3 regions of the Dorea sp. ICN-14282 genome follow, and region 2 is predicted to be linked to each of the others. Evidence: a T-box and tRNA genes for the amino acid it is inferred to sense, from the RefSeq annotation. Region 2 holds a T-box; the other regions hold tRNA genes.
What was found. The T-box of region 2 lies ahead of proS (proline--tRNA ligase). A T-box ahead of a tRNA ligase gene usually reads a tRNA of that ligase, here a tRNA-Pro.
Positions count from the first base shown of each region.

Region 1: it encodes a tRNA-Pro, which carries the amino acid that the T-box ahead of proS (proline--tRNA ligase) is inferred to sense. The anticodon was not compared.
Region 3: it encodes a tRNA-Pro, which carries the amino acid that the T-box ahead of proS (proline--tRNA ligase) is inferred to sense. The anticodon was not compared.

Region 1 covers NZ_JBBKBH010000002.1:52,718-62,875, reverse strand. The annotation lists gene WKT00_RS05585 (cation:proton antiporter) at 1-1,111, shown strand, start outside; gene WKT00_RS05580 (S8 family peptidase) at 1,214-2,917, shown strand; gene WKT00_RS05575 (hypothetical protein) at 2,931-3,221, shown strand; gene WKT00_RS05570 (signal peptidase II) at 3,263-3,808, shown strand; gene WKT00_RS05565 (D-2-hydroxyacid dehydrogenase) at 3,756-4,697, opposite strand; tRNA gene WKT00_RS05560 (tRNA-Gly) at 4,733-4,803, opposite strand; tRNA gene WKT00_RS05555 (tRNA-Pro) at 4,811-4,885, opposite strand; gene WKT00_RS05550 (C39 family peptidase) at 5,003-5,875, opposite strand; gene WKT00_RS05545 (ABC transporter ATP-binding protein) at 6,028-7,761, opposite strand; gene trxA (thioredoxin) at 7,987-8,295, shown strand; gene WKT00_RS05535 (Crp/Fnr family transcriptional regulator) at 8,325-8,999, opposite strand; gene WKT00_RS05530 (DEAD/DEAH box helicase) at 9,184-10,158, shown strand, end outside.
Region 2 covers NZ_JBBKBH010000005.1:21,271-31,428, forward strand. The annotation lists gene yabQ (spore cortex biosynthesis protein YabQ) at 1-75, opposite strand, end outside; gene yabP (sporulation protein YabP) at 80-364, opposite strand; gene WKT00_RS11200 (RNA-binding S4 domain-containing protein) at 416-655, opposite strand; gene WKT00_RS11205 (HU family DNA-binding protein) at 748-1,050, opposite strand; gene WKT00_RS11210 (phospho-sugar mutase) at 1,240-2,973, opposite strand; gene WKT00_RS11215 (CotS family spore coat protein) at 3,018-4,031, opposite strand; gene WKT00_RS11220 (CCA tRNA nucleotidyltransferase) at 4,196-5,527, opposite strand; gene WKT00_RS11225 (REP-associated tyrosine transposase) at 5,639-6,499, opposite strand; gene proS (proline--tRNA ligase) at 6,529-7,968, opposite strand; T-box leader at 8,078-8,284, opposite strand; gene WKT00_RS11235 (RluA family pseudouridine synthase) at 8,503-9,210, shown strand; gene spoVG (septation regulator SpoVG) at 9,276-9,548, opposite strand; gene glgD (glucose-1-phosphate adenylyltransferase subunit GlgD) at 9,586-10,158, opposite strand, start outside.
Region 3 covers NZ_JBBKBH010000002.1:134,205-144,362, reverse strand. The annotation lists gene WKT00_RS05945 (PduL/EutD family phosphate acyltransferase) at 1-384, opposite strand, end outside; gene dapF (diaminopimelate epimerase) at 598-1,443, shown strand; tRNA gene WKT00_RS05935 (tRNA-Gln) at 1,602-1,672, shown strand; tRNA gene WKT00_RS05930 (tRNA-Pro) at 1,727-1,800, shown strand; gene WKT00_RS05925 (MATE family efflux transporter) at 1,887-3,233, shown strand; gene WKT00_RS05920 (sodium-dependent transporter) at 3,367-4,827, shown strand; gene nadA (quinolinate synthase NadA) at 4,974-5,879, shown strand; gene WKT00_RS05910 (L-aspartate oxidase) at 5,910-7,088, shown strand; gene nadC (carboxylating nicotinate-nucleotide diphosphorylase) at 7,175-8,026, shown strand; gene WKT00_RS05900 (transcription repressor NadR) at 8,052-8,573, shown strand; gene WKT00_RS05895 (NAD(P)-binding protein) at 8,699-10,158, shown strand, end outside.

The DNA.
Region 1 (10,158 bases), on a different contig from region 2:
TGTTCTGACAGAAACTCCGTTTATTACGGCAGTGGCAGAACTTGGCGTCATTGTCTTGATGTTCTGTGCCGGACTGGAGACGGACATTAAGGAACTGAAAGCAAGCGGGAAAGCATCTTTTGTGATTGCGCTGTGCGGTGTGCTGGTTCCATTAGCGGGAGGATTTGCGCTGGCTCATTTCTTTAATAAGCCGGGTATGATTGCATCAGATGCAAATGGGACGATATTCTTACAGAATATTTTTATCGGAATTGTGCTGACTGCGACGTCTGTAAGTATTACCGTTGAGACATTGAAGGAACTTGGAAAGTTAAAGACGCGATCCGGAAATGCGATTTTGGGTGCGGCGATCATCGATGATATTCTTGGTATTATCGCACTGACGATCGTGACAAGCCTTGCGGATTCTTCGGTAAGTATTGTGGCTGTTCTTTTGAAGATTGTGGGATTCTTCGTATTTGCCGGAGTGGTTGGATTCCTGTTCTATATGGCATATAAGAAGTGGACGGAAGCAGCGCCGAAAAATCTGCATCGCCACGTGATTATTGCGTTTGTATTCTGTCTTCTGATGGCATACATTGCAGAAGAAGTGTTTGGAGTGGCTGATATTACGGGAGCATTCATTGCCGGACTCATTATCTCCAATACACAGCGTTCCATGTTCGTGGAGACCAAATTCGATACACTGTCGTATCTTCTGCTTTCTCCGGTATTCTTTGCAAGTATTGGACTGAAAGTAGAACTGCCGAAAATGTCCGGTACGATTGTATTGTTTTCCGTACTGCTGATTGTTGTGGCAGTGCTGACGAAGATTGTCGGATGCGGGCTTGGTGCAAAACTTTGTAAATACAAGCCGTACCAGTGTAAGCGAATTGGTGTGGGAATGATTTCTCGAGGCGAAGTTGCGTTGATTGTAGCGAGCAAAGGTGAAAGTATTGGCCTTTTGGGAACGTCATTTTTAGCGCCAGTGATCATCATGGTTGTGGTAACGACGATTATTACGCCGATTCTTTTGAAGATTGTATTCAAGCAGGGACCAGAACCGCCGGTTCCGAAGGAAGAAGAAGTTTCAAGCTTCTACGAGGAAGCAGCGGCTGTGCGTGGAGAGTAATCCGTTACGGGAAGAATCTGTAAGATCAGATTTGGTCTGATACATAGGAAGGAAGATACCTCATATACTTAATCAAAGAAGTATATGAGGTGTTTTTTTATTATGAATGGTGAAATGTGCAGAGAAAAGATTTTGTCGGAGGACTATTGGGATTTCTTGATTCCCGGATACCGATCGGAAGAAGAGATCCTGCTTCCGGGGGAACGGGGATGTTTTCAGGGGATGGATTTTGGATATCGAACGCTTTATGTGGACAGTAAGCCGCTAGGAGAGCTTTCTATGGGAGAATATTGGTATAATTCCATTCCTAACTGTTATGCACTTCTTGATATGGAGGCGTTAAATGCAGCAGGAATCCGCACGGTGCAGACTTATCCGTCTCTGCAGCTTTCAGGAGAAAATATTATGATTGGATTTTTGGATACCGGAATTGATTATCGACATCCGGTTTTTAGAAATATCGATGGCTCTACCAGAATTGTTGGAATTTGGGATCAGACAGATCAGACGGGCAATCCACCGGAGGGGCTTGATTATGGGAGCAGTTATACAAAGGAACAGATTGATGAAGCGCTTCGGGAATCAGATCCATTTACAGTTGTGCCGCAGAGGGATGAGAATGGTCATGGAACCTATCTTGCCAGTGTGGCAGCGGGAGGTGCGGATGTAGAAAATGGATTTTCAGGAGCTGCGCCGGAGGCGTCTTTGGCAGTGGTAAAGTTAAAACCTGCAAAGCGTTATCTGAAGCAGTTTTATGGGATTCGGGAAGACGCTGTCTGTTATCAGGAAAATGATATTATGCTGGGGCTTCGTTATCTAAATCAAGTGGCGAAGGATAAGAGGATGCCGCTGGTGATCTGTTTGGCGCTGGGGACAAATTTTGGTGGGCATAATGGGACGACACTTTTGTCGATTATGTTGGATCGTTATGCGGCAATGCCGAATCGTACGGTGGTGATGGGGACGGGGAATGAGGCGGCAGAACGCCATCATTATCGATATGTGCTGACGGATAAATCGGATGTGGCGCGGGCTGAAATTCGAGTGGGAGAAGGAGTCGGAGGATTCGCAGCGGAGGTTTGGACGGAGATTCCTAATGTGGTTACTGTTTCTATTACGTCACCATCCGGAGAACAAAGCAGAAAGATTTCTCTGCGCCAGGGGGATCGCTATCATCTGATGTTTTCTTTTGACCGTACGGAGGTGACGCTGGAGTATCGTCTGCTGTTGGAAAATAATGATTCCCAGTTGATTTTTCTTCGTTTCCATGAACCGGCGGCAGGAATTTGGAGGATTGACGTGGAGCCCATCCAGTTGTCGGATGGTGAGATTCATATCTGGCTTCCGATTCAGGAGTTTTTGTCTGGTGAAGTCTATTTTCTGGAAGCAGATCCTAATGTGACACTGACGGAACCGGGAACAGGTCAGCTTGCCATGACGGCGGCTTATTACAATGGGACGGACAATGGAGTTGATATTCATTCGGGAAGGGGATATACTAGGAATGGAAGAACCAAGCCGGATTACGCGGCTCCGGGGGTACAGGTGCTGGGAGCGGGCTTAGATGGAAGGTTCGTGACACGAAGTGGTTCCAGTGTGGCTACGGGGATTGCGGCAGGAGCATCGGCGCTGTTAATGGAGTGGGTTGCAAGGCAGCCCGGTATACACGGGATGAATTCCATCGAAATTCGGAATATGATTGTCCTGGGAGCGAATCAGCGGGAGGGAATGGAATATCCGAACCGAGAATGGGGATATGGAACTCTGAATCTGTATCAGTCGTTAGATATCCTGCGTGGGCTATGAAAGGAGAAGGAAAATGGCAGATTTTTTTGAAGAACTCGGAAAGAAGATTTCAGATGCGGCGAGCGAGATTGGAAAAACGGCAGAGGATGCGCTGGAAATCCAGAAATTAAAGAGTGATATTCGTTCTATGAAGCGAGCCAACGACCGGGATATGCTGCATCTTGGAAGGATGGTTTACGATAAATTCCAAAAAGGAGAAGTTGACGATACGGATTACATTTCCTTATGTGAAGAGACGGAAAAGAGGGAGCAGGAGATGGAACGCCTGGAGGAAGAGATCGCGAAGATCCAGGAGATGCGCTAGGAATCAGTGGTTTTATGTGAAGAGAGGCAGCGTGGAGCGTTATGAGAGGAACGGTAAGAAAAGAGAAGAAGGTCATCGGAAAGAGTAGGAAAAAGAAAAGAGAGTTTTGGAGTGCGGGGGAGTGGTTTCTCGTTCTTTTGGGGATAGATCTTCTGGCAAAGCAGTATGTGGAAGAAACGATGCTGGAGGGAGAGGAACGAGAGATACCGGGAAAGAAACTAATCCTTCGGAAAGTATATAATCGGGGATTTCTTTTGAATACCCTGGAAGAGCATCCGGACATCGTGAAGGCAGTTTCCCTTGCGGCGGGAGCGGGGTTCCTTCTATATGACGGATATCTTTTTACCCGGAAAGGAAATCGACTGGAGAAGCTGGGGTTGATTCTGGCAGGCGCAGGGGGAGCCAGTAACCTTGCAGACCGGCTGTTTCGAGGACGAGTGGTGGACTATATTGGAGTGAAAAGCCGTTCGTCCTTTTTGTCACGCCTGACAGCGAATTTAGGGGATCTTTATCTTTTTATCGGAGCGGTTATAGTCATGGTGTCTCAGAAAAGAAAGCGCGGATCTGTTCGCAGATCGTCGTCATAAGGCGGGTTCTGGATTCTATGCTTGCCCAGGCAATGTGGGGAGTGATGAAAAGGCGCCTGCTGTCTTTGATGGACAGGAGCGGCGAGTCTTCCTGCATGGGTTCCTCACAGAGTACATCAAGCCCGGCAGCAGCGATTTTGTGTTCGATAAGTGCATCTGCCAGATCCTGTTCTGACACGATGGCGCCGCGGCCGAGGTTTAAGAAGATGCAGGAGTTTTTCATCTGGTCAAACGCAGACTTGGTAATCAGATGGCGGGTAGAGGGAGTGAGCGGCGCATGAACGGACAGGATGTCAGATTCGGAAAGCAGCGCCTGAAAATCTACCTGCCGATAGCCTGGCTGCTGGGGGCTTCCGGAAGGAGAATAGTAGATGACATTTGCGCCGAATGCTTTGGCGATTTCTGCCACCTTGCGTCCAATATTTCCAAGACCGATAATTCCCCAGGTCTTTCCATTTATTTCGTGAAATTGTTCTGTAAAATGTGAGAAGCCAGTATCGTTGATATAATGCTCTTCTTTCACATAATCATCATAGAATCTCAATTTTTCCAATAGGTAAAAAAGCATAGCGAAAGTATGCTGGGCAACGGAGTCGGTAGAGTAGCCGCTGACGTTGCGCCAGGCAATGTTATGCTCTTCAAGATAAGATTTATCCAAGTGGTTTGTTCCGGTTCCGGTGGTGCAGACTAGCTTCAGATGAGAGGCTTTGCCGATTGTGGAAGCATTAATGGGAATCTTGTTGGTGAGAATGACATCTGCATCGAATGCTCTTGACGGCACTTCTTCCAGAGAAGAGAAGTCGTGCCGAGTGACGGTGCCAATCTGGTCAAACATAGTCAGATCCAAGTCTTTGCCGAGAGTAGCGGCATCTAAAAAAACAATTTTCATAAGAATACCTCAAACTTATTTTTAGATACAAAAAAAGCGGGTGATGGGAATCGAACCCACGTATCCAGCTTGGAAGGCTGGTGTTCTACCATTGAACTACACCCGCATGAGTATCGGGGTGACAGGATTCGAACCTGCGACCTCCTGGTCCCAAACCAGGCGCTCTAGCCAAGCTGAGCCACACCCCGAGGTGATATTTTGTTAAGTGTTCGTCTCACGAACGAGTTATATAATATCACCATATAAGAAAAAAAGCAATACCTTTTTTGAAAAAAATTAATTTTTTTTGAAATTCTTTTTTGGAGTTACTTCAAAGAGTAGACCCACATTGCCCGAATCTGATCTTTGATCTGCGAAAAGTTCCAAAGCGTTTCACTGTTTGCTTTGCTGAATGGATCATTCACAGTGACATTTCCATTTTCGTATCCGGTTAGTACAATAAAGTGGCCAATCTGTGTAAAGTTGCCGGGACCGACGCTGCAGATAATCGGGTGTCCGGCAGATAATTCCGCACTGACCTGCATTTCGTTGAGGAGACCTTCATAGCAGGAAAGGTTCCAGGAAGCTCCGGCTTCACGCATAAAGGACCAGTAGGTATTGTTCTCTTCATCGACGTAGCTGTGCTGAGTCCCAAAGGATGCAACCTTTGCAGGGGTGATGGAAGGATCCTGATTAAGACCGGATGCAACCATTGCCATGCAGGTAGGTCCGCAGCCGCTGATGGCGATAATGCTGGTACCATAGGTGGAATATCCCCAGCGTTCATCCCATTGTAGCAGAAGGGGGATGGAGCCTGGCTGCAAGGAGTCACCGATAGTTTCAGCAGGTTTGGAATCTTTTTTCTTTGGATAATTTTCTACGAAGTCAACAGTTTCGGGGTTTTTATCGAGAAGTTCAATGACGCCATCCGGATACCCTGCGCTGATGGCTTTTGCCCTTACTCGCTCCAAGTGCTCTTCGGGAGTCTCTTTCTTTTCGGTCTTCTTTTTTTTCTTTTTTTCTTCCTTCTTTTGTTGTTCGATTTTTGCCGCTTCTTTTGCTTCAGAATGTTTTTTATGTACCTGATAGCTTCCAATTGCACAGATGGCAATAAAGATCACACATCCGATCAGCAAAAGCTGACGGCGAACCTGTTGGCGTCGCCGGTTGGAATGCCGCACTTTTTTCTTCTGTTTCATCTATATAAAATCCTTTCATATTCAAATCAAGTACAGCCGAAGAAGAGGGTTGTACTGAGAAATATTATACAACAATCAGGAAAAAGGGACAACTTAAGAGATATTAAAATTCTCTTAATGCTATTTATACTTTCAAGGAATCGTCTGCTGTGTCAGTCTGTAAACTGCATTTCATAATAATGGGCATAGATTCCGCCGAGGTTCAGAAGATCTTTGTGTGTACCGCGTTCAGAAATCTGGTTGTCGGATACTACAAGGATTTCATCAGCGTTTCGGATGGTAGACAGTCGGTGTGCAATTGTAATCGTAGTACGGTTTTTGGAGAGTTCCTCCAGGCTCTGCTGAATCCAGCGTTCGCTTTCGTTGTCGAGGGCGCTGGTGGCCTCATCAAGAATCAGGATCGGAGGATTCTTTAAAAATATCCTGGCAATGGAAATCCGTTGTTTCTGTCCTCCGGACAGTCGGGTACCGCGCTCGCCGACAAACGTGTCATAGCCATCAGGAAGTTCACTGATAAATGTGTGGATGTTCGCCTTTTTGGCGGCATCTATAATTTCTTCCATAGAAGCGTCCGGTTTTCCGTAGGCAATGTTTTCCCGGATGGTTCCACAGAACAGATAGACATCCTGCTGTACCAGGCCGATCTGACTTCGCAGGCTTTGAAGTGTCAGGGTGCGGACATCTTTTCCGTCGATAGTAATGCGCCCGCCTGTCACATCATAGAAGCGCGGAAGCAAGGAGCAGATGGTTGTCTTGCCGCTGCCGGACGGTCCAACTAATGCAATTGATTTTCCGGCAGGAATCTGGAAAGAGACATGGGAAAGGACGGGGGTGTTGTCATCGCTGTAATGGAAGGATACGTCTTCGTAAGACACGGAGCCTTGAACAGAGGATAAAGCGGTGGCATCCGGGGAATCCAGGATTTCCGGTTCAGTTTCCATTACATCCAGAAAACGGCGGAAGCCGGAGAGTCCTTTTTGTATCATTTCTACCAGTTCTACCAGAATTTGGATAGGGCTGACAAAAATGCCGATATAGAGGGCATACATGGCAAGATCGCCAACCTGCATCTGTCCTTTGGCAATGAGGTAGCCACCGAAGACTAACGTGGTTAGATACATCATGCCCTGGAAGAACAGATTCCACGCCATAAAACTTCCCATGCATTTATAATTGTCTCTTTTGGACAACAGGAAAGCGTGATTGCTCTTGTGAAATTTTTCTTCTTCAATCTCTTCGTTTGCAAAAGACTGAACGACACGGATCCCTGCTAGAGTATCTTGAAGACTTGCGTTAACGTCTCCGATTTTTCGTCGGTTCTCCATAAAGGTTTCCTGCATACGCCGATTCTGGTGCATGGAGAACAGAAACATACATACCACAAGAAGGGCAAGCGGAATTGCAAGTCTCCAGTTGATCAAGAACAGGAAGAGAAAGGAGCCGATAATCTTTATGACAGAAATGAAAAGATTTTCCGGACCGTGGTGTGCAAATTCTGCAATATCAAAGAGGTCAGATACCAGTTTGCTCATCATCTGACCGGAATTATTTTGGTCGTAGTAGGAAAAAGAAAGCTGTTCGTAGTGATGGAATAACTGCTGACGCATGTCCCGTTCCATATTAGCCCCCATCATATGTCCCTGATAGCTGACGTAATATTTGCATAGGCTTTGAATGAGATACATCAGAAAAAGACCGATACCGATGGGAAATAGTGCCGCCAGAATCGAAGATGCATCTTTGGTGAACAGTGTGTTGGTTAAAGTTCTTAAGATTTGTGGATAGATCAGATCAATGACACTGATGAGCGCAGCGCAGATCAGATCTAAAAAGAAAACCATTTTATAGGGGCGATAATAGGGAATAAATTTTTTTAATGTATGCATATTTTTCTTACCTCACAAATGAAATCTAAGAATTAGGTTGGTAATATTTATCTTAACATAAGAAGAAAGAAGTTGCAAAACGGGAAGAAGAGAGAAAAAAGTGTGACCGGATCACGGAATTTTTGTAAAAAAAGGTTATACTGTGTATATAAGCTAAGAACAAGAAACAGGAAACCGGAGAAGTGTTCCGGACCTATGAAAACAGAGAAAGAGAGGAAGATAGATATGTCAGTAATTCATTTAACCAAGGAAAATTTTGAACAGGAAGTCATGCATTCAGAGGTACCGGTATTGGTAGACTTTTGGGCAACCTGGTGCGGACCATGCCAGATGGTTGGACCGATCTTGGAAGAGGTGGCCGAAGAGGTGACGGATGCTAAGATCTGTAAGGTAGATGTGGATGCCAATCCAGAGCTTGCAAGAGAGTTCCGTGTAATGTCCATTCCGACTTTGATGGTATTCAAAGAAGGAAAGAATGTGAAGAGAGACGTAGGAGCAAAGTCAAAGGCAGAAATCTTAGAGATGCTGAAATAAGGATGGAAAAGGCAGACAGCCTGAAGAAATTAAATTAATTTCTTCAGGCTGTCTTTATCTTTAATTCGCACAATTCCGCGGGATAATTCCACATATCCTTCGCTGGAAAAATATTTGAGCATTCGAGTTACAACTTCTCGTGCGCTTCCCATCAGTCTGGCGATCTGTTCATGCGTCATACGGATTTCCGTGGAACCTGAGGAAGCAGCCTCATCCAAAAGGAAGATGGCAAGGCGTTTGTCGAAGCTCATAAAGAGAATCTGCTGCATCGCCCACATGACATCGGAGAAGCGTTCGGTTGCCATTTTATAAGCGTGACATTCGGCATGGACGTTCTGTTTCATTACAGTGGCGATAGAAGCAGAACTGATCTGAATTACATCGGAAGCTTCTACGGTGTCGATGAAAACATCGAAAGTAATGGATTTGAGAACGCAGGCGGCAGACAGCACACAGGAATCTCCGGCATGAATCCGGTACAATGTGATTTCCCGACCTTCTTCGGAAAGCATGTATACCCGGAGAGATCCGGAGGTTACCAGAAGCATCCCGATGCATTCGGATTCTGCGCTGTGGACATTGGTATCCTTATCATAATGAAGCTCTGAGGAACCGGCAGTTAGAATTTCTTTCTGGTTTGGAGTAAGATCGTCCCAAAATGGCAGCATGTTTTGAAGGATGGATAAATTCTTAGATGATAGCATAATAGCCTCCTTGTATCATTGTAGATTCGTGTGAAATCAGTATAACGCAGATGGGAAGTGCATTTCAATGTATTTTCTGAAATAAAAATAACGGGTGGGGACAGTGAGTTTTAAAAAGAAGTGGACATTCTAAAAGCGCGTATGCTATCATAAAACCTTAGACTTGAAAGGAATAGGAAAATTAATGGAAGAGATGAAATTTGAAGATCTGGGACTATGCCCGGAAATATTAAAAGCGGTAAAATACATGGGATTTGAAGAGGCGTCACCGATCCAGGCGAAGGCGATTCCGGCAATGATGACCGGGCGTGATGTGATAGGACAAGCGCAGACAGGAACCGGAAAAACAGCGGCATTTGGAATTCCGCTGCTGGAAAAAATAGATCCGAAAAAGAAGAAATTACAGGCGATTGTACTTTGTCCGACCAGAGAACTTGCAATTCAGGTGGCGGATGAAATCCGCAATCTGGCAAGATATCTGCACGGTATTAAAGTGCTTCCGGTTTATGGAGGTCAGGAGATTGTCAAGCAGATTCGTTCATTAAAAGGCGGGGTACAGCTGGTGATTGGAACGCCGGGGCGTGTGATGGATCATATGAGAAGGAAAACACTGAGAATGGAACAGGTGCATACCGTAGTGCTGGATGAAGCAGACGAGATGCTGAATATGGGATTTAGAGAGGATATAGAGACGATTTTGGAAGGTGTTCCAAAAGAGCGTCAGACCGTGCTGTTTTCTGCCACCATGCCAAAGCCGATTCTAGATATCACCAGAAGATTCCAGCAGGATGCAGAACTGATTAAAGTGACGAAGAAGGAACTGACAGTACCGAATATTGAGCAGTTCTATTACGAAGTGAAGCCGAAGAATAAAGAAGAAGTGTTGTCGAGGCTTCTGGATATTTATAATCCGAAGCTTTCCGTTGTATTTTGTAATACAAAGAAGCAGGTAGATCTGCTGGTCAATGGTCTTTTGGGACGTGGATATTTTGCAGCCGGACTTCACGGAGACATGAAGCAGGCGCAGAGGGACCGGGTAATGGAAGGGTTCCGGAAAGGGAAAACAGAGATTCTGGTGGCAACCGATGTGGCAGCCAGAGGAATCGATGTGGATGAAGTAGAAGCGGTGTTCAACTATGATCTTCCGCAAGATGACGAG
Region 2 (10,158 bases):
GTATACCAAACGGATGATTCCCCCGGAAAGCACTGCCGCCAAAAACACCATAAATTCTTCTCGGATCCCTGTCATTCCATTACCTGAACAATTTAGAAAACAGATTTTCCGACTGCTTTCCAACCGCCTTCATATCTGAATACGCCACACTGTCAATATTTCCCGACAGATCGACTTCCCCTTTTTCCAGACTTAACCGATTCACGTGAAGATCGGACCCTTTCACCATGAGCATTCCTTGCTCTGTCTCCAGCAGGATCTCATTTAAGTCAAAAGACAACACATCATTCACTCCGGTTACCAGACTGTTTTTCCGATTATTAATGACCAGTTTATGATTTTTTGATACTGTTCTTTCTTCCATATCTGCCACACAACCTTTCTTCCTAATCCTATGAAAGGTTGTTCGCGAATATTACAAATATTTGAACAATTCTTTTGCCTCTTCCTTTTTGGTTGTATCCTGAATATCCAGCACCTCCACTTTCACGGTGCGGGTACCAAACTGAATTTCTATGACGTCTCCCGGTTTTACCTTCACGGATGCCTTGGCAACCGTTCCGTTAACCTGTACTCTTCCTGCGTCGCAGGCTTCATTTGCCACTGTCCTTCTTTTAATCAGACGGGACACTTTCAAAAATTTATCCAATCTCATCTCTGAAATCCTCCTGTTTTCAATAATAAAAGTAGGGAGCCAAAAAGCTCCCTATCCTTACACGAACCTTACTATTCTATTCGTATCCACAATTATGCATTTACCGCATCTTTTAAAGCTTTTCCTGCTTTGAACTTTGGTGCACTGCAAGCTTCGATCTTCATAGTCTTTCCTGTCTGAGGATTTCTTCCCTCTCTTGCAGCTCTCTTGCTTACTTCAAAAGTTCCAAAGCCTACTAACTGTACTTTATGATCTTTCTTTAATTCATCTGTTACTACGTCAACAAATGCTTTTAAAGCCTTCTCAGCGTCCTTCTTAGATAATTCTGCCTGGTCAGCAATTGCTGCGATTAATTCTGTTTTGTTCATGGATTTTTCCTCCTCTTGTCTTCGCATAGAATCCTGTATTTATTCTACTCTCTTCTATTATCCTTGACATCTTGCATCAGTCCCCTCTGCAAATGCCTTTAGTTACTGTTATACCGTTTTTCCCTATGTTTGTCAAGGTAATTTTCCCGGTTTTCGCCGTATTTACGGGCTTTTTCCGCATTTTTGCATACGGCTGAAACCTTATTTTCCATTTCTTTACATCATAGCATCAATCATTTCCAGAACTTCTTTTCCAAGTGCTTCTGATTTTGCATCTGCGTCTGCAAGAGATTCTCCTTTTACTCCATAATAGAATTTCACTTTCGGCTCTGTTCCTGATGGTCTTACACACAGCCACGCATCATCCGTCAGATCATAATACAGTACATTGGAAGATGGAAGGCCTGTCCCTGTCACTTCTCCCGTCTCGATATCTTTGATCGTATCTGCCTGGTAATCTCTTGCTTTGAGTACCTTATATCCGCCTACTTCTGCCGGCGGATTCTTACGCAGAGTCTCCAGGATCTCCTGAATCTTCTGCAAGCCTTCAATTCCCTTTAACGTAATCGCCTGAATACCATCTTTGTAATAGCCAAAACGTTCATATAAATCAACCATAGCATCCCACAGAGTCTTGCCCTGTGTCTTATAGTAAGCAGCCGCTTCACAAAGCGCCATCGTTGCTACAATCGCATCTTTATCTCTTGCATGGGTTCCAATCAGACATCCATAGCTTTCCTCAAATCCGAAAAGATATGTACCCTTTCCTGTCGTTTCAAATCCCAAAATCTGCTGTCCGATAAACTTAAATCCTGTCAGCACCTCGATCAGCCCAACTCCGTAACCTTTTGCGATCGCATCTGCAAGGTTGGAGGTTACAATCGTCTTAATCAGATATCCGTCATCAGGAAGTCCCTTTAATGCTTTTCTCTGACCGATCTCATAATCTGCAAGCAGACATCCGGACATATTACCTGTCAACTCACGGTATTCGCCGGACGCATTATCTTTCACATAAACACCAAGGCGGTCTGCATCCGGATCCGTAGCCAGCACAAGATCTGCATCCACTTCTTCTGCCAGTTGCAGACCCAGCTCAAACGCTTCTTTCGCCTCTGGATTCGGATAGGAAACGGTCGGGAATTCTCCGTCTGGGAGTTCCTGTTCTTTGACCACGTATACATTTTCAAAACCAAGCTCTTTCAGAATCCGTCTTGCCGGAATATTTCCGGTTCCATGAAGCGGACTGTAAACGATCTTTAAGTCTTTTCCAACTGCGTCAATGGCATCCTGATGAATCACCTGCTTTTTCAATTCTGCAATATATCCATCATCCACATCTTCGCCAATCACTTCATAAAGACCTTTGTCTTTTGCTTCCTCAAGCCCCATGGTTTTTACAGTACTGTAATCTGTCACAGCCTTTACTTCATCCATAATTCCTTTATCATGGGGCGGCGTAATCTGCGCTCCATCTTCCCAGTAAACCTTGTAACCATTATACTCCGGCGGATTGTGACTTGCTGTAATATTAATACCTGCGATGCAGCCCAGTCTGCGCACTGCATAAGATAACTCCGGTGTTGGACGCAGGGACTCAAATACATATGCTTTGATTCCATTTGCAGCCAAACAAAGCGCTGCTTCATCTGCGAACTCCGGAGACATCCGGCGAGAATCATACGCAATGGCAACACCTTTTGCCTGTTCCTCTTTCTTTATAATATAGTTTGCAAGCCCCTGAGTTGCCTTTCTGACGGTATAGAGATTCATGCGGTTCGTACCAGCTCCGATGATTCCTCTAAGTCCTGCCGTTCCAAACTCAAGATCTTTGTAAAAACGCTCTTTGATTTCCTTATCATCTTCTGCAATCCCCTGCAGTTCCTTCTTTATAGCCTCATCAAAATATGGGTTATTCAACCATTCTTCATATCTTTCACGATATTCCATAATTGCACCTCCTGTCATTAATATCATTATTATACAACAGGATGCTACAAATGAAAAGAAAATATCTCCTCTAAAAACCGGCGTTTTTCTTCCGTCTGCCGAATTGCCGTGGAAAGCTTTTCGATATTTTTCACCGAAACCCATGCTTTGTTGGAATGATAATAGGAATTGGCGATCTTCCAGATTTTCTCCGGATAGGACAAACGATTTCTCAAGTATTCCATCTCCACATCCGATATTGGGCGGACGGCTGAATAGGCATTGATCATATTATCACCAAGCCTGGTTTTCCAGCCGGTCTTTTCCATTACTTTTCTCAGAAAATAATACAAGTCTTCTACCTGTACATCATACTTGAATTTTTCAAAGTTGGTCACTGCAATCTCCGGCATTTCCACCCGCGCAGGGCGCGCTGTCGGAAGCATCAGAATATTGTGGTAATTGTATTCTCCATGAACGAGGCAGTGCCCTTCCACACTTTCTTTATAAAGTGTATCATAGCCTGACTGTTCCAATTCCTGAAGCGAAGCGGATGCCCACTGATACATTTGATCAAAACATTTTAAAAAGGCAATTTCAAATTCTCCTTTGGGCGAAAGCTTTCTCATATATTTCCGCACCTTTCTCAATTCCCGATTGTGACGTGCGTACTCTTCCTTCAAATCAGTCCCTGTCCCCGCCGGAAGTTCCAGCTGATGCTGCATCAGTAAATGTAATTTTGCAAGGCTGGCTGTTGCCTCCAGAAGTTCCGCCGGTCGGTGCAGATCACATTCCCGTCCGGGGAACCAGCGCTTCAGTATGTATCTTCCTTCCCCCTCTAATGCGGACACACTGTCCCCCTCTTGATTCAAAATGATTTCATCCGTATTCTCTACTCCTTGCTGCCGGAGGTAATCGTGCAGCTCCCACACAACCGGTATTCGCTTCTCCTGCCCGGTGACGTCTTTTAGCAGAAGAAGTCCCTGGTCCGTATCACATAGCACGGCGCCCCTGGTTTTCCGCGTACTGATCACTTTTATATTGTACTGTTCTAATACTTTCAACTCATATTCCTGCATATCCATCCCCTACATTTTCCGTTATTCTCTCTAACGTATGTCCGATGGGGAGAAAATATGAATGGGGACGGAGGTTTTTGAAAAAACCTCCGTCCCCATTCATATTTTTCCCTGTCCCAAATTGACTTTCCCCCGTCCCAATTTGTCTTTCACGTTCTAACGAATTATATGTGCAGAGTTTTCAACAATGCTTCTTTCGTGTTCTTTTCTGGGTTTATGAGTACTATCCCCAACATTTCCTCTAACTTATCCCCAATTTCCTTGCCAGGCTTCATCCCGGCTTCTATCAAATCCTTGCCAGTCACTGCAAGATCTTTCAATGACACACATTGTTTTTTTTCTAAGATTTCACAATATAATTTTTCAATTGCATCTAAATTAGATAACTTTTCTTCTCTTTGATACAGACTCTGCGCTAAAACATCCGCCCGACGCACTTCCATATAATATGGGAATAGATCTTCCCCTATTTTATTCATCGCCTTCCGAACATTAGCTGCCTCTGCTGGCATACGATAGTCATGATAACAAACAAGTTTGCACACTTTATGCAGTGTATCATTATCAAATTTCAACCTGCGCAGCACATTTTTCGCAATACTCTCACTCTCTACTGCATGTTTTTTAAAATGCGCCCGACCGTTTGCATCTATCGTTTTCATCTTCGGCTTGCCCATATCATGCATTAACATAGTTAAACGCAAAATTTTATCTGCTCTTATATTTTCCATTGCATGTAGTGTGTGTTCTCCCACATTATACATATGATGCGGCGTTTCCTGATCCGTTTCCATCATTTGATCAAATTCCGGCAAAAATTGCTTTGTAATTCCCAAATCATAGGCATCCTTCAGCAATCCTGGCCGTTTCGAAGTCAGCATTTTTATTAACTCTATCTGAATTCTTTCAGCACTGATATTTTGAAGTGTATCCGCAAGCTCGCGCATCCCGCTTCTTGTATCCTCCTCAATCTCAAATCCCAATTGTGCCGCAAATCTTACTCCTCGCAGAATTCTAAGGGCATCTTCCGAAAATCGCTGTCTTGCATTGCCCACACATCGTATTACTCCTGCCTCTAGATCGCGCATTCCTCCAAAAACATCGACCAGCCCATCTTTTTCGTTATACGCCATCGCATTAATGGTAAAATCACGCCTCAATAAATCTTCTCTCAAATTTCTAGTAAATGTAACTTCTTTTGGGTGCCTGTTATCTTCATAGTCTCCATCTACCCGATATGTCGTAACTTCAAACCCTTCATGGTCCAGCAAAACCGTTACTGTTCCATGCTCAATCCCCGTATCAAATGTCCGATGAAACAGCGCCTTTGTTTCTTCTGGTGTTGCAGATGTTGTGATATCCCAATCCTCTGGCTTTCTCCCCAAGGCTGAATCCCTCACACAACCACCAACAGCATATGCCTCATATCCATGTTCCTGCAAAACTTTTATAATTTCATTTACCTGCTTCGGCAAATTAATTTTTAACTTATCCATATCTTTTTCCTCCATTTACTAACACCATGGTTATAATATCATATTTTCATTCGGGACGGAGGTTTTTTCAAAAAACTCCGTCCCGAATGAAAATATCCCTGTCCCTTTTGGTTATCTCATTCTCATTTCTTCCCTTAATAGTTTCTGAAGCTTCTTTGCCGCACGTTTTGAAATTTCAAACTGATTTGCAATAATACTTTCAAACAAATTTCTCATGTCACACCAATCCAAAATCTCTTCCTTGGAAAGTTCAAAATCTTTCGAAATATTCTCGAGAAACATCCTTGCAATTTCTTTTTGCTGCATCAATTCCTCCTCTGGAATATCCGCAAAAACCTTTGAACTTTCAATCCGATGAAACTCTTCAAAGGCTTTCGTGCCATCCAGTAATCCCACGTTCATATCATATCCTTCACTACTTAAAATACCCTTCTTGTATTTTGCCAGATCAAAATATTCTTGTGCACTACTATAACGATAACTTTGTACATTCTTACACATTTTTGCTTTTAATGGATTTAAATGAATATATCGTAGACAATTCCAGAAATGTTCTTCACTTTCGATACATTGGCTATGAAATCGTCCCTGAAAGACGTAACCAACTCTTTTATGTTTATAATTATAATATTTTGCGTATTCAGCCAGAATCTTGGCCATGAAAGATGATAAATCCTCTTTTTCTGATTTCACCAACAAGTGAATATGATTTTGCATGATACAATATGCAAATATTTTGACATTGAATTTTTGATAGTTTTCTCGAATGATATTAAGAATTCTAGATTTTTCTCGATTTTCATTAAAAATCAGCTCTTTATTCAACCCTCGTGTCGTTACATGATAATATCCTGTTAGACTTTCCTGTCTCGGTTTTCTTGGCATATAATTCCCCCTTTGACGGAGAATGAGCTTCTTAAAATTTAGGAACAGGGTATTTTCAATTTCAATTTGGGACGGAGGTTTTTTCAAAAAACTCCGTCCCAAATGAATTGCAAAAATTAGTAGGATTTTCCCCAATATGCCATATGTTTTGCAGGTTTTCCACACCAGATACATTTATCTGAAATCATTTCTTCATCCTCGATCAGACATCTGGTTGCTGCTCCTCCTGTTGCATACTTCACTTCGCCTTCACACTCCGGATCTCCACACCAGCATGCTTTTACAAATCCACGATTTGCTTTAAACTTCTCAACCATTTCATCCATCGTCACGGCTGTATCGATATGGCTGTCCAAGAATTCTTTCGCTCTGTCGTACATATCCTGCTGCTCCTGCTCTAAGATTTCACGCAGTTTTGTAGCAATTTCATCCAGAGATACCACAATTTTCTCACGTGTATCACGGCGAACAACAATAACCTGATTGTTCTCAATGTCTTTTGGTCCAATCTCAATACGAGTTGGAATACCAAGAATCTCCTGTTCAGAGAACTTCCATCCCGGACTCTTATCGGAGTCGTCAATCTTCACTCTATATCCAGCTTTTTTCAGCTCATCTAACAATGCATACGCTCTGTCAAGCACGCCCTCTTTATGCTGTGCAATCGGAATAATTTTACATTCAACAGGTGCAACATGCGGTGGCAGAACAAGTCCGTCATCATCACCATGAACCATGATCAATGCTCCGATACTTCTGGTAGACCATCCCCAGGAAGTCTCGTATACACTGTGAGGCTCATTGTTTTTATCAATATACTTGATACCAAATGCATCTGGGAATCCGCTTCCAAAGAAATGGCTTGTTGCAGACTGAAGTGCCTTTCCGTCATGCATCAGCGCCTCTACTGTGTAAGTATCCTGCGCTCCATCAAATTTCTCATGCTCTGCCTTTCTTCCAGACACATATGGAATCGCCATCGTTTCTCTATAGCAATCCTCGTATACATGGAACATCTGAATCGTACGTGCTTCCGCCTCTTCATATGTTGCGTGAATTGTATGTCCTTCCTGCCACAGGAACTCTCTAGAGCGAAGGAACGGTCTTGTAGTCTTCTCCCAACGAAGCACAGAATTCCACTGGTTCCATACCTTCGGAAGATCACGATAAGATTTTACTGTTCTTGCCCACAGATCGCAGAATAACGTCTCTGAAGTCGGACGAATACATAATCTTTCCTGCAGTCTTTCCATACCACCATGTGTTACCCATGCAACTTCCGGCGCAAATCCTTCAATGTGATCAGCTTCTTTTTCAAGCAAGCTTTCCGGAATCAAAAGCGGTAAAGATACATTTTCTACTCCTGTTTCTTTAAAACGTCTGTCAAGGTCCGCCTGAATCAGTTCCCAAATCGCATACCCATTCGGTAAATAATTCAGACATCCTTTTACGCTTGAATAATCACACAACTCTGCCTCGCGCACAACGTCTGTATACCACTGTGCAAAATTTTCATCACGAGGTGTGATATTTTTTACTAATTTTTCCTTTGCCATGTTTCTCTTCTCCTTTTTCTTATTCTGACGAGGCCCTTGCCCCACACTCAAATATATCGGGAAACGTATTATTTTTCACAAAGAAAAAGCCAAGCCTTACGTCCCCGCTAAAAGGGACCGAAAAGCTCGGCGGTACCACCCTAGTTAACTGCAACCCATTCGCAGTTCTCTCATTTGCCATTAACGCTGGCAGACGCTGCACTTTCATGCAGTGGCTCCAAGGCGGGTTCCATGTAGTTCAAAGCAGAGATCTCCCACCATATGATCTCCTCTCTGGGGCTTGCTTTCATGTACTAATCCTCTTCATTGCCAAAAATTCTTGAGTTAACTGTGATTTTAATCTATCATTTTGCATTTGTCAAGGCAGAAATTTCCACACCCAAGCCCTTACTCTGCTTCACCATTTCCTCACATGTACAAAAGTCAGTAATATTACACCTTTATCCACCTTCCTTTCCATTTATATTTGCATATTCAGATACTCTATGTTTAAATGATAAAAACAAACCACTTCAACATTAAGGAGAATCAACAATGAATACCAAACCTCTTAATATTCTATACGAAGATACGCACATTCTGGTGTGCGTCAAATCGCACGGCATTGCAACTCAAAGCAGAAAACTTGGCTCTCCAGATATGGTTTCTCTTCTTAAAAATCATATCGCCCACTCCAACCACAGCAAGGGTGAACCTTATCTGGCAGTCATTCATCGTTTAGATCAACCGGTATCCGGAATTTTGGTCTTTGCAAAAACTCCCTTCGCTGCCAAAGAACTAAACCGCCAGCTTACCTCCCATAGCTTTGGGAAATATTATCGCGCCCTCGTTGATAAAATGCCACCTGCGGAAAGTGGCACCCTTGAAAATTATATGGTCAAAGACCGCAAAACAAATATCTCTCAAATCTGCACTCCCGATACACCTGGTGCAAAACTTGCCCGTCTGCATTACGAAACCGTTCAAAAGGGACAGGGGATTTTTCATTTGGGACGGAGTTTTTTTCATTTGAACACGTCCCCAATTGAGCTTAACATCCACCTCGATACAGGAAGGCATCACCAAATCCGAGTACAGCTAGCAGCTCTTGGCTGTCCTATTCTCGGAGATTCCAAATATAATCCACAACCTGTGGAAAACGGCACCTGGCAAACAACCTGCTTATGTGCCTATCGATTAGATTTTCATCATCCTAAGACCCAAAAGCCCTTACATTTTGAATTAGAACAGGATGATTGTTAGAACGGGACAGGCGCACAACGTAATCGGGGACGGAGTTTTTTTCAAAAAACTCCGTCCCCGATTAATTACTCTTCTACCTCTTCGTTCAGCGCTTCCTCATACTTTTCAAGGATAATATTTTGAATTCTCTCTCTCGTCCCCGAATTAATCGGATGTGCAATATCTCTATATTCCCCATCCAGCGCCTTCTTACTCGGCATTGCAATAAACAGACCTTTTTCTCCTTCAATCACTTTAATATCATGTACTACAAATTCCTCATCCATAGTAATTGAAACTACCGCTTTAAGTTTCCCCTCTTTTGCGACTCTTCTCACACGTACATCTGTAATCTGCATATTCCTTTAGCCCCTTTCTTCCAAGCTGCACTCCTGTTTACAGTGCATACCTCTCGTTCTTTTCCACAACTACTTTTACACCATTTTCTCCAACATGACGCGTATTTGCTCTGATCGTATCACGACTTTCAACAATACAATTTTCAATATAAGTATTGTCTCCCAGATAAACATCGTTCAAAATAATAGAATTTTTGATCACGCAATTATTGCCGACAAACGTCTTTTTAAAGAGAACTGAATTTTCCACTGTTCCATTGATAATACTTCCACTCGCTATCAGGCTGTTCTTAACCACTGCGCCCGGATTATATTTTGCCGGTGGCAAATCACTAACCTTAGAGTAGATCTCTGGCTGCTTTTTGAAAAAATACTCTCTGACTTCCGGTTTTAGGAAATCCATATTTGTCTGGTAATAAGCATCCACTGTCGATATGCTGCTCCAGTAATCCTTTATCTTATAACCGTAAATCTTCTTCACATTTTTGTATCTGATCAGAATATCGGTTACAAAATCATGCCTGTCATCTTCCGCGCACCGTTCAATCAGATCGATCAGCTGGCGTCTTCTAATCACATATATTCCCGTTGATACCGTATTGGATGTTGC
Region 3 (10,158 bases), on a different contig from region 2:
AACGGGCGTCATATGGATGTGGCGTTTGGCTACGATTACGCCATGATCAATGGTGAGAGAACCATTGGGACCGATCAGAGTACAGCCGGGAGATCCGGCAGTGTCTCCGGATTGCCGAATAACACCGGGAATTCCAAGCTTACGGGAATCGGTCATGGAGATTTCAAGCTGTGTTTCCTTTCGGAATGGACCTAAGATGGCAACGTTTTCAAAGGAGCCTTTCGGTCCCTGGATGGTTAACCGCTCTTGGGCAACAAATTGTCCCGGCTGGCTTAAATCTGCCTTGTAAGTAAGTTCGGCGCCTGTTCCGAATAAGGCCTCAAAATCAGACCGACACATATGAATGTGGCGGGCGCTGGTTTCAATTGGAATTGCAAGCCCCATGTGATGTTCCTCCTTTAAAGCTGGCATGAAACTTTTGTTTCTGTTATTGTTTTAATATTTTACCAAATCAACGTGAAAAATTCAAATAGAATCGTAAGAAATAAAGCAGTCAGTGTTCCTTCGTTGACAAGGAGCGGGTTATTCATTATAATTCCGGTAACAACACCAATAGAATAAGACTAAAAAATAGAGAAACAGCGAGGGATGAAAAGAATGAAATTTACGAAAATGCACGGGCTTGGAAATGATTATGTCTATGTGAACTGTTTTAAGGAAACGGTAGAAAATCCATCGGAGGTGGCAAAATATGTAAGTGACAGGCATACAGGAATTGGCTCTGACGGATTGATTATGATATGCCCGTCCAGTCAGGCGGATTTTGAGATGCAGATGTATAATGCAGACGGATCTAGGGGAGAGATGTGTGGAAACGGAATCCGCTGTGTGGGAAAATATGTTTATGATTATGGATTGACAGATCAGACCAGTATTTCGGTGGAGACGCTGGGAGGGATTAAATATCTGGATCTTAATGTTGTGGAAGGAAAAGTAGCTTCTGTTAAGGTAAATATGGGACATCCTGGATTGAAAGCGTGTGAGATTCCTATCATCATGGATGAAGGAAGAGAGCAGGATCCGGTAATTCTGTCTCCAATCGAAGTGAGAGGTCAAACGTATCAGATGACGGGCGTTTCTATGGGAAATCCACATACAGTTGTGTATTTGGAGAATATACAGGGAATGGCGATTGAAGAGATTGGGCCGGCATTTGAACAGCATGAGCGTTTCCCAAATCGAATTAATACAGAGTTTGCACGGGTATTGGATCGGCGTACGGTAGAAATGCGTGTCTGGGAGAGAGGCTCCGGCGAGACGATGGCATGTGGAACCGGTGCATGTGCGGTTGCCGTAGCGAGCATTCTAAATAATTATACAGAAAATCAGGTGACAGTTAGACTGTTAGGAGGAGATCTGGAGATTGAATGGGATCGAGAGGCGGATATTGTCTATATGACGGGACCGGCTACGACCGTATTCGATGGAGAAATCGAGATTTAATCAGCATGGGAAAACTGCCAGGAAACAGCGCGAAAACAGGGCTTCGGAAAAAAGTTGAAAAAAATTTTAAAAAAATTCAAAAAAGTACTTGATTTATTTTTTTTCTTTGCTATAATATAACATGTTCGCTGAACAAAACAGAGAACAAAAGCAGATGTTGCGGATTGGTGTAATGGCAGCACAGCAGACTCTGACTCTGTTAGTAGAGGTTCGAGTCCTCTATCCGTAGTTCCTTGGCAGGGGCGCCGAATGCCTGAGAATCAGGCATTCGGTCATATTTTATCGGAGTGTGGCTCAGCTTGGTAGAGCGCTACGTTCGGGACGTAGAGGTCGCGTGTTCGAATCACGTCACTCCGACTTCGCCGAGGACGGAGATGTTGAGAGGTTACAGAAATGTAATCTCTCTTTTTTTATGTATTTAAAAGATATGGGATGAAGATGGTATGAATGGGCAAAAGTTTTACAAAAATTTCTTTTCAATTTATATAACGCTGGTGTTGCAGAATGTAATTACACTTAGCGTAAATCTAGCGGATAATTTGATGCTGGGTTCGTATAGCGAGACGGCGCTTGCTGGTGTGGCGGCAGTCAATCAAATTCAATTTGTATATCAGCAGATTATTCTGGCGCTGGGGGACGGGCTGGTAATCTTCTGCAGTCAGTACTGGGGAAAGCGGCGGATTGATCCGATGAAAAAGATTAGTTCGGCGGCAATGCGGGCGGCGCTTGTAGCCGCAGTGGTTTTGTTCGCGGCGGTAAGCATTTTTCCTTATGAAGCTGTTCGGATCTTTACGGAAGACGTTCCGATTATTGAGGAGGGAGTTGGGTATCTTGGAATTGTTCGATTTACCTATCTCTTCTTTGCGGTGACGCAGATCCTGTTGGCTTCGATGCGAAGTGTAGAGTCAGTGAAGATTGCGTTTCGTCTGTCGGTGATGACGCTTCTTGTAAATTGCGGGATTAATTATGGATTGATCTTCGGGCATTTTGGCGCTCCTTGCATGGGAGCCAAAGGTGCGGCAGTGGGAACTTTAGTTGCCAGAGTTTTAGAGTGTGTGGTTCTGATCTGGTATGTGATTAAAAAGGATGAAAAGTTAAGATTACGCTTGAAAGATTATCTCTCAACAGACAAAGTTCTGGTGTGGGATTATATTAAGATTGTAGTGCCGATCTTGATTGTGCAGGGGCTGTGGGGAGTGAATACAGCGCTTCAGACGGTAATTCTTGGTCATATGACGGCTGCCGCCATTGCGGCAAACAGTGCTGCGGCCACTTTATTTCTGGTGGTAAAGTCTGCGGCAGTAGGGGCGTCTTCGACGGCGTCAGTGCTGATCGGAAAAACGATTGGAACCGGAGATATGGGGCTGGTGAAACGATATGCGAAAAAATTGCAATGCTTGTTTGTGTTGATTGGCGTGGTGTCTGGGATCTTTTTGTTTTTTATTCGAATTCCAGTATTAGGACTTTATGATTTGCAGCCGGAAACGAAGGAAATGGCAAATGCATTTCTGGTGATTTTGAGTGTGATCTGCGTGGGAATGTCCTATCAGATGCCTACCAATAATGGGATTATTCGGGGCGGCGGAAGTGCGATGTTTGTGGTGAAAATGGATTTGATCAGCATTTGGATGCTTGTGATTCCGTTGTCATTTTTTCTGGCATTTGTGGTAAAGGCATCTCCGGCAGTGGTGGTCTGTTGTTTGAATTCGGATCAGATTTTTAAGTGTATTCCGGCATTTGTCAAATGTAATTATGGAAAGTGGATTCACAAGCTTACGAGGGATGCTTAAGTATAGAAGAGGGAAGATGCGGCTGATATGAAAGATGTAAGGTTGCATTTTTATACGGTAATAGGTTATAATAGCAAAGTCTAGTTGCAGATGTGGGGGAGAGTGACCGACGAAAGAGAATGGAGGAAATGAGATGAAGAGAGAAAAATTCGGATCAAGGCTTGGATTCATTTTGGTATCAGCCGGATGTGCAATTGGAATCGGAAATGTGTGGAAGTTCCCATATCTTTGCGGAGAATTGGGCGGAGCTGCATTTATTCTGATTTATCTGATATTTTTGTTGATTATGGGAATTCCGGTTTTGGTGTGTGAGTTTGCCATTGGACGCGGAAGCCGTTACAGTGTGGCAGCAGGGTTTGAGGAACTGGAGCCCAAAGGAAGCAGGTGGCATCATACCAAATGGATCGGTATTATCGGAAGTTATCTTTTGATGATGTTTTACACGACAGTTGGTGGTTGGATGATGTATTATTGTTTCCGTTCTGTGAGAGGCGATTTTGTAGGAGCTACGCCGGATGCGGTAGAGGCTGGGTTTGCAGATATGCTGGGAAGTCCGGGGACGCTGACGATGTGGACCGTATTGATCTGTGTAATTGGATTTGCGGTATGCTGGTTTGGAATTCAAAAAGGAATTGAGCGGATGTCGAAAGTAATGATGACGGCGCTGCTTTTGATTATGGTGGTATTGGCTGTACGTTCATTCTTCCTGGATGGTGCGGGAGAAGGAATCCGCTTCTATCTGGTGCCGGATTTTGCGAAGATGCAGCAGACCGGAATTGGAAATGTAATTTTTGGAGCCATGAGTCAGGCATTCTTTACATTGTCCATCGGTATTGGAGCCATGATGATTTTTGGAAGCTATATGAGTAAGGACAGAAGTCTGGCTGGCGAAGCAATCAGCATTACCTGTCTGGATACTTTTGTGGCGTTAATGGCTGGATTTATTATTATCCCGGCGTGCTTTGCGTTTGGGATTGAGCCGGGGGCAGGACCGAGCCTTATTTTCATCACTATTCCAAATATATTTGCCCAGATGGCAGGCGGACAGTTTTGGGGAGCATTGTTCTTCCTGTTCCTGACATTTGCTGCGTTTACGACAATCGTAGCTGTATTTGAAAATATTATTTCATTTGATATGGATCTGTTTGGCTGGTCCAGAAATAAGAGTGTGCTGGTAAGTGCGGTCCTGATTATTGTTTTGAGTATGCCATGCGTGCTTGGCTTCAATGTGCTGGCTGGCTGGGAGCCGGTGGGCGCCGGAAGCACCATCATGGATCTGGAAGACTTTATCGTATCTAATAACTTGCTTCCACTTGGAAGTCTTGGATATCTTCTGTTCTGTACAAGAAAGAATGGATGGGGATGGGATAACTTCCTGGCAGAAGTGAATGCGGGGAATGGAATTAAGTTCCCGAAAGGAATCCGCTGGTATGTTGGCTATGTGATTCCGGTTATTATTATGATTATTTATATGAAAGGGTACTACGACAAATTTGTAGGAGAAGGACCGGCGATGTTGGCCGGCTGGATGGCAGTGGCAGTGCTGCTTTTGGGATTCGTATTATATTGTGCGTTTGCTAAGAAGAAAGCGTAGCGTCAATCGGGGACGGAGGTTTTTTCAAAAAACCTCCGTCCCCGATTGTGTTTCACCCTGTCCCCTCTCAAAAAAATAACTGTCTTGTCACATGTAAAGCGAGGTGCTATAATAGGAGCAATGTGAATCTGAGAAAGGAAAAGGTTATGGATATTATAGAACAGATCAAAAAATTAAAAAAAGAGAAAAATGCTGTGATTCTTGCGCACTATTATGTACCGGACGAGGTACAGGCAATTGCTGATTACATTGGAGATTCTTATTATTTAAGTAAGGTTGCAGTGGATTTAAAGGAGCAGACAATCGTATTTTGCGGCGTATCTTTTATGGGAGAGAGTGCTAAGATCTTAAATCCCAAGAAGACGGTACTGATGCCGGATATGACGGCGGATTGTGCGATGGCGCATATGGCGGATCGTGAGACGATTCAGGAGATGCGAAAGAAGTATGATGATCTGGCAGTGGTGTGTTATATCAATTCGACGGCGGAATTGAAGCAGTATTCGGATGTGTGCGTGACTTCCGCAAATGCAGTAAAGATTGTCAAAGCTCTTCCGAATAAGTATATTTTCTTTATTCCGGATCGAAATCTGGCGCATTATGTGGCAAGTCAGGTGCCGGAAAAGGAATTTGTCTATAATACAGGATACTGCCCGGTGCACGAGAAGGTACAGGTAGAAGAGATTTTAGAGGCCAAGCGGATGCACCCGGCGGCGGAAGTATTGACGCATCCAGAATGTGCGGAAGCGGTATTGAAGATTTCCGATTATATCGGCAGTACCTCAGGTATTATTCGATATGCAGAAGAAAGTCCAAAGCAGGAATTTATTATTTGTACGGAAAATGGAGTGCGTTATGAACTGGAAAAGAGAAATCCGGGCAAGAAGTTCTATTTCACAAAGACGGAACCAGTCTGTCACGATATGAAGAAGGTTACGCTTGAGAAGATTCTTCAAGTGCTGGAAACGGGAGAAAATGAAGTGTTTGTAACGGATGAACTCAGGGAGAATTCCGGCAGACCGCTGGAAAAAATGCTGGAGCTGGCCAGGTAACGGCACGGGCATTTGGGAGGAAGGAAAAAGATGGATATATATGCAGACGTTGTCGTAGTCGGTACCGGAGTTGGCGGTCTTTTTAGCGCGCTTAATATTGGGAAAGACAAAAAGGTAGTCATGCTTACCAAGGCGGACGCAGAGAGCAGTGATTCTTTCTTGGCACAGGGAGGAATCTGTGTGCAGCGGGATGATGAAGATTATGACGGCTATTTTGAAGATACCATGCGGGCGGGGCGTTATGAGAACCGGAAAGAGTCGGTGGATATTATGATTCGCTCTTCCAGAGAAGTGATCGCGGATCTGGTGTCGTATGGCGTGGAATTTGAACAAAAAGATGGGGAATTTGTCTATACTCGTGAAGGGGCACATTCCCGGCCGCGGATTTTGTATCATGCGGATATTACAGGAAAAGAGATTACAAGCAAATTACTTAAACGGGCAAGAGAACGGGCAAATATTACGATTTATGAATATATGACAATGACCGACATTCTGGTGGAACAAGATTCCTGCCAGGGAGTCGTGGCAGAGTATCAGGGGAAGACGTGGAATATCCATGCGCCGTATACTATTTTTGCCAGTGGCGGGATTGGAGGATGTTATCCGAATACCACTAATTTTCCGCATTTGACGGGAGATGCATTGGCAATTGCAAAACGGCGGGGAATCCGTTTGGATCATTTGGACTATGTACAGATCCACCCGACAACGCTGTATTCCAAGCGCCCGGGACGCAGATTCCTCATTTCAGAATCTGTGCGGGGAGAAGGTGCAGTGCTTTACAACAAGGCAGGAGAACGGTTTGTAGATGAACTGCTGCCAAGAGATGTGGTGACGGCGGCGATCCGAGAACAGATGGAGAAGGACGGAACAGACCACGTGTGGCTGTCGATGGAGAGGATTCCGAAGGAAGAAATTCTGGCCCATTTTCCTAATATTTGCTGTCAGTGTAAAGAAGAGGGATATGATCCGTTGAGCGAATGGATTCCGGTAGTTCCGGCGCAGCATTATTTCATGGGCGGAATCTGGGTGGACAAGAATAGTAAAACGTCCATGGAGCATTTGTACGCGGTGGGTGAGACCAGCTGTAATGGTGTTCATGGGAGAAATCGTCTGGCAAGCAATTCTTTGTTGGAGAGTATGGTATTCGCAAAGCGTGCAGCGCAAAGCATTATGCTGGAACTGGCAGAAGAGGAAGGCAGATAAGGAAGGTAAATAAGAAAGGCGAATAAGAAAGGCAGCTTAAGGAAGAAAGTAAAATAGAAAAGAATTGATAAAGAAGGAGAAGCAATATGAATCAGATTACGATGAAATTACAGGCAGACCATTTGATTATGGAAGCGTTGAAAGAGGATATTTCAAGCGAGGATGTAACGACGAATTCCGTTATGAAAGAGAGGGTTACCGGAGAGGTGGAACTGATCTGCAAGCAGGACGGGGTGATTGCAGGCCTTGATGTGTTTACCAGAGTATTTACACTTCTGGATCCGGAGACTGAGGTAGAGCTATACTGTAAAGACGGGGAAAAGGTGAAAAATGGTCAGTTGATGGGAAAGGTGACCGGAGATATCCGGGTGCTTCTTTCCGGAGAGCGGGTAGCACTTAATTATCTGCAGCGGATGAGTGGAATTGCAACTTATACTCACTCTGTAGCAGAGCTTTTGAAGGAAAGCAAGACAAAGCTTTTGGATACGAGAAAAACGACGCCGAATATGCGGATTTTTGAAAAGTATGCCGTACGAGTGGGCGGTGGATACAACCATCGCTACAATCTGTCTGATGGTGTGCTTTTGAAGGATAATCACATCGGGGCAGCAGGCGGTGTGAAGGAAGCGGTACGGATGGCGAAAGAATACGCACCGTTCGTCAGAAAGATCGAGGTTGAAGTTGAGAACCTTGATATGGTAAAAGAAGCGGTGGAAGCAGGCGCTGACATTATCATGCTGGATAATATGACGACGGAAGAAATGCAGGAGGCTATTGCGGTGATTGATGGTCGTGCAGAGACGGAGTGTTCCGGAAATGTGACGAAGGAGAATATTGGAAGACTGACAGAGCTTGGGGTTGATTATATTTCCAGCGGCGCGCTGACACATTCTGCGCCGATTTTGGACATTTCTCTGAAAAATCTTCATGCAGTCTAAGAAAAGCGGAGGTGGAACGAGGCATATGACAGGTGCAAAGAGAAGGGCAGAAATCGTTCAACGGATCCAGGCGCAGGCAGAGCCGGTATCTGGGCAGAAGCTGGCGGAGGCATATGGAGTGAGCCGTCAAGTGATTGTGCAGGATATTGCGCTGATCCGCGCCGCAGGTTATGACATTATTGCGACGAATCGAGGTTATATACTGAACGCTCCGGTGGCTGCAAAACGGACGTTCAAGGTACAGCACAGCGATGACCAGCTGGAAGAAGAGCTGTGCAGCATCGTGGATCTTGGTGGCTGTGTGCATAATGTGATGATTCATCACCGGGTGTACGGACGGCTGGAAGCAGAACTTAATATCAATTCCAGGAAAAAGATTGCAGATTTTCTGGAAGATATCAGAAGAGGGAAGTCCAGTCCGCTGAAAAATATTACATCCGGATATCATTATCACGAAGTGACGGCCGATAATGAAGAGACTTTGGATATGATTGAGCATGCATTGAAGGAGAAAGGCTTTCTTGTAGTGCAGGAGTCACTAGAATAATATGCTTTTTGTTAATTTATCTACTTATGCCGATTTGCTTACAGAACTTTCAAAAAATGGTATAATAAATGTACTGTTACGTTTGTTGTAATTCAGAATTCATACAAAAGAAAGGAATGTAGCTGATGAGCAGGTTAGAGATAGCTTCACCAAAGAGAGCGAAGATCGTGATGGAAGGGCTCTATAAGGATTTGGAGCGAAGAATTGAATCGAGTCCGCCGGGGCTGTGTCCGGTAGATATGGCCCGGGCATTTTTGGAATTATGTCACGCGCAGACATGTGGGAAATGTGTGCCGTGTCGGATTGGACTGGGACAGCTGAATCATTTTATCAAAGACGTACTGGACGGAAAGGCGACGATGGAAACGTTGGATGTGATGGAGCAGACGGCTCTTTCCATTATGGAGTCTGCAGACTGTGCGATCGGGTATGAAGCGGCTAATATGGTTTATAAAGGATTGATCGGATATCGGGACGATTATATTGAGCATATTCAGAACGGACGCTGTACCTGTACGTACAATCAGCCGGTACCATGTGTATCCTTGTGTCCGGCACATGTAGATATTCCGGGGTATATTGCACTGGTAGGAGAAGGTAGATATGCAGATGCAATCAGGCTGATCCGCAAGGACAATCCATTCCCGACAACCTGTGGCTTTATCTGTGAGCATCCATGTGAGGCCAGATGCCGTAGAAATATGGTAGATGATTCTATTAATATCCGGGGACTGAAACGGATGGCGGCTGATTACGCAGGGGAAGTAGATCCGCCGGCATGTGCACCGTCTACCGGCAAGAAGGTAGCGGTACTTGGAGGTGGACCGGGAGGTTTAAGCGCTGCGTATTATCTCCAGCTGATGGGGCATCAGGCAACGGTTTATGAGATGCTTCCGAAGCTTGGTGGTATGCTGCGTTATGGAATTCCGAACTACCGTCTGCCGAAGGAGCGGTTAGAGGAAGACATCAATGCGATCTTAAAGACTGGTGTGGAAGTGAAGTACGGTCTGAAAATTGGTCAGGATATCACGATGCAGGAACTTCGGGAACAGTACGATGCGGTTCTGATTACCATTGGAGCAAGCACGGATAAGAAGCTTGGCTTAGAGGGTGAGGATGCGGACGGTGTGTTGTCTGCGGTAGAGTTTTTGCGGAACGTAGGAAAGAATCAGATCATGGATTTGACCGGAAAAGAAGTGGCGGTCATTGGTGGCGGAAATGTTTCCATGGACGCGGTTCGCACAGCGAAACGTCTTGGCGCTAAGAAGGTAAGTATCGTTTATAGAAGAAGAGTTGCCGATATGACGGCGCTTCCTGGAGAGATTGAAGGTGCGGTGGCAGAAGGTATTGAGCTTCAGACGCTGAAGGCTCCGGCTGCGCTTGATGTGGATGAGAATCATCATATCCGCGGAATTTATGTGACACCGCAGATGATTAGTTCAATCAAGGATGGACGTGCCAGCATTAAACCGACCGGAGAGGAAAATATTTATATTCCGTGCGATGTATTAGTTGTGGCTATTGGACAGAATATTGAAACCCGTCATTTTGAAGAGGCAGGAATTCCGGTTGCCAGAGGTAAGAT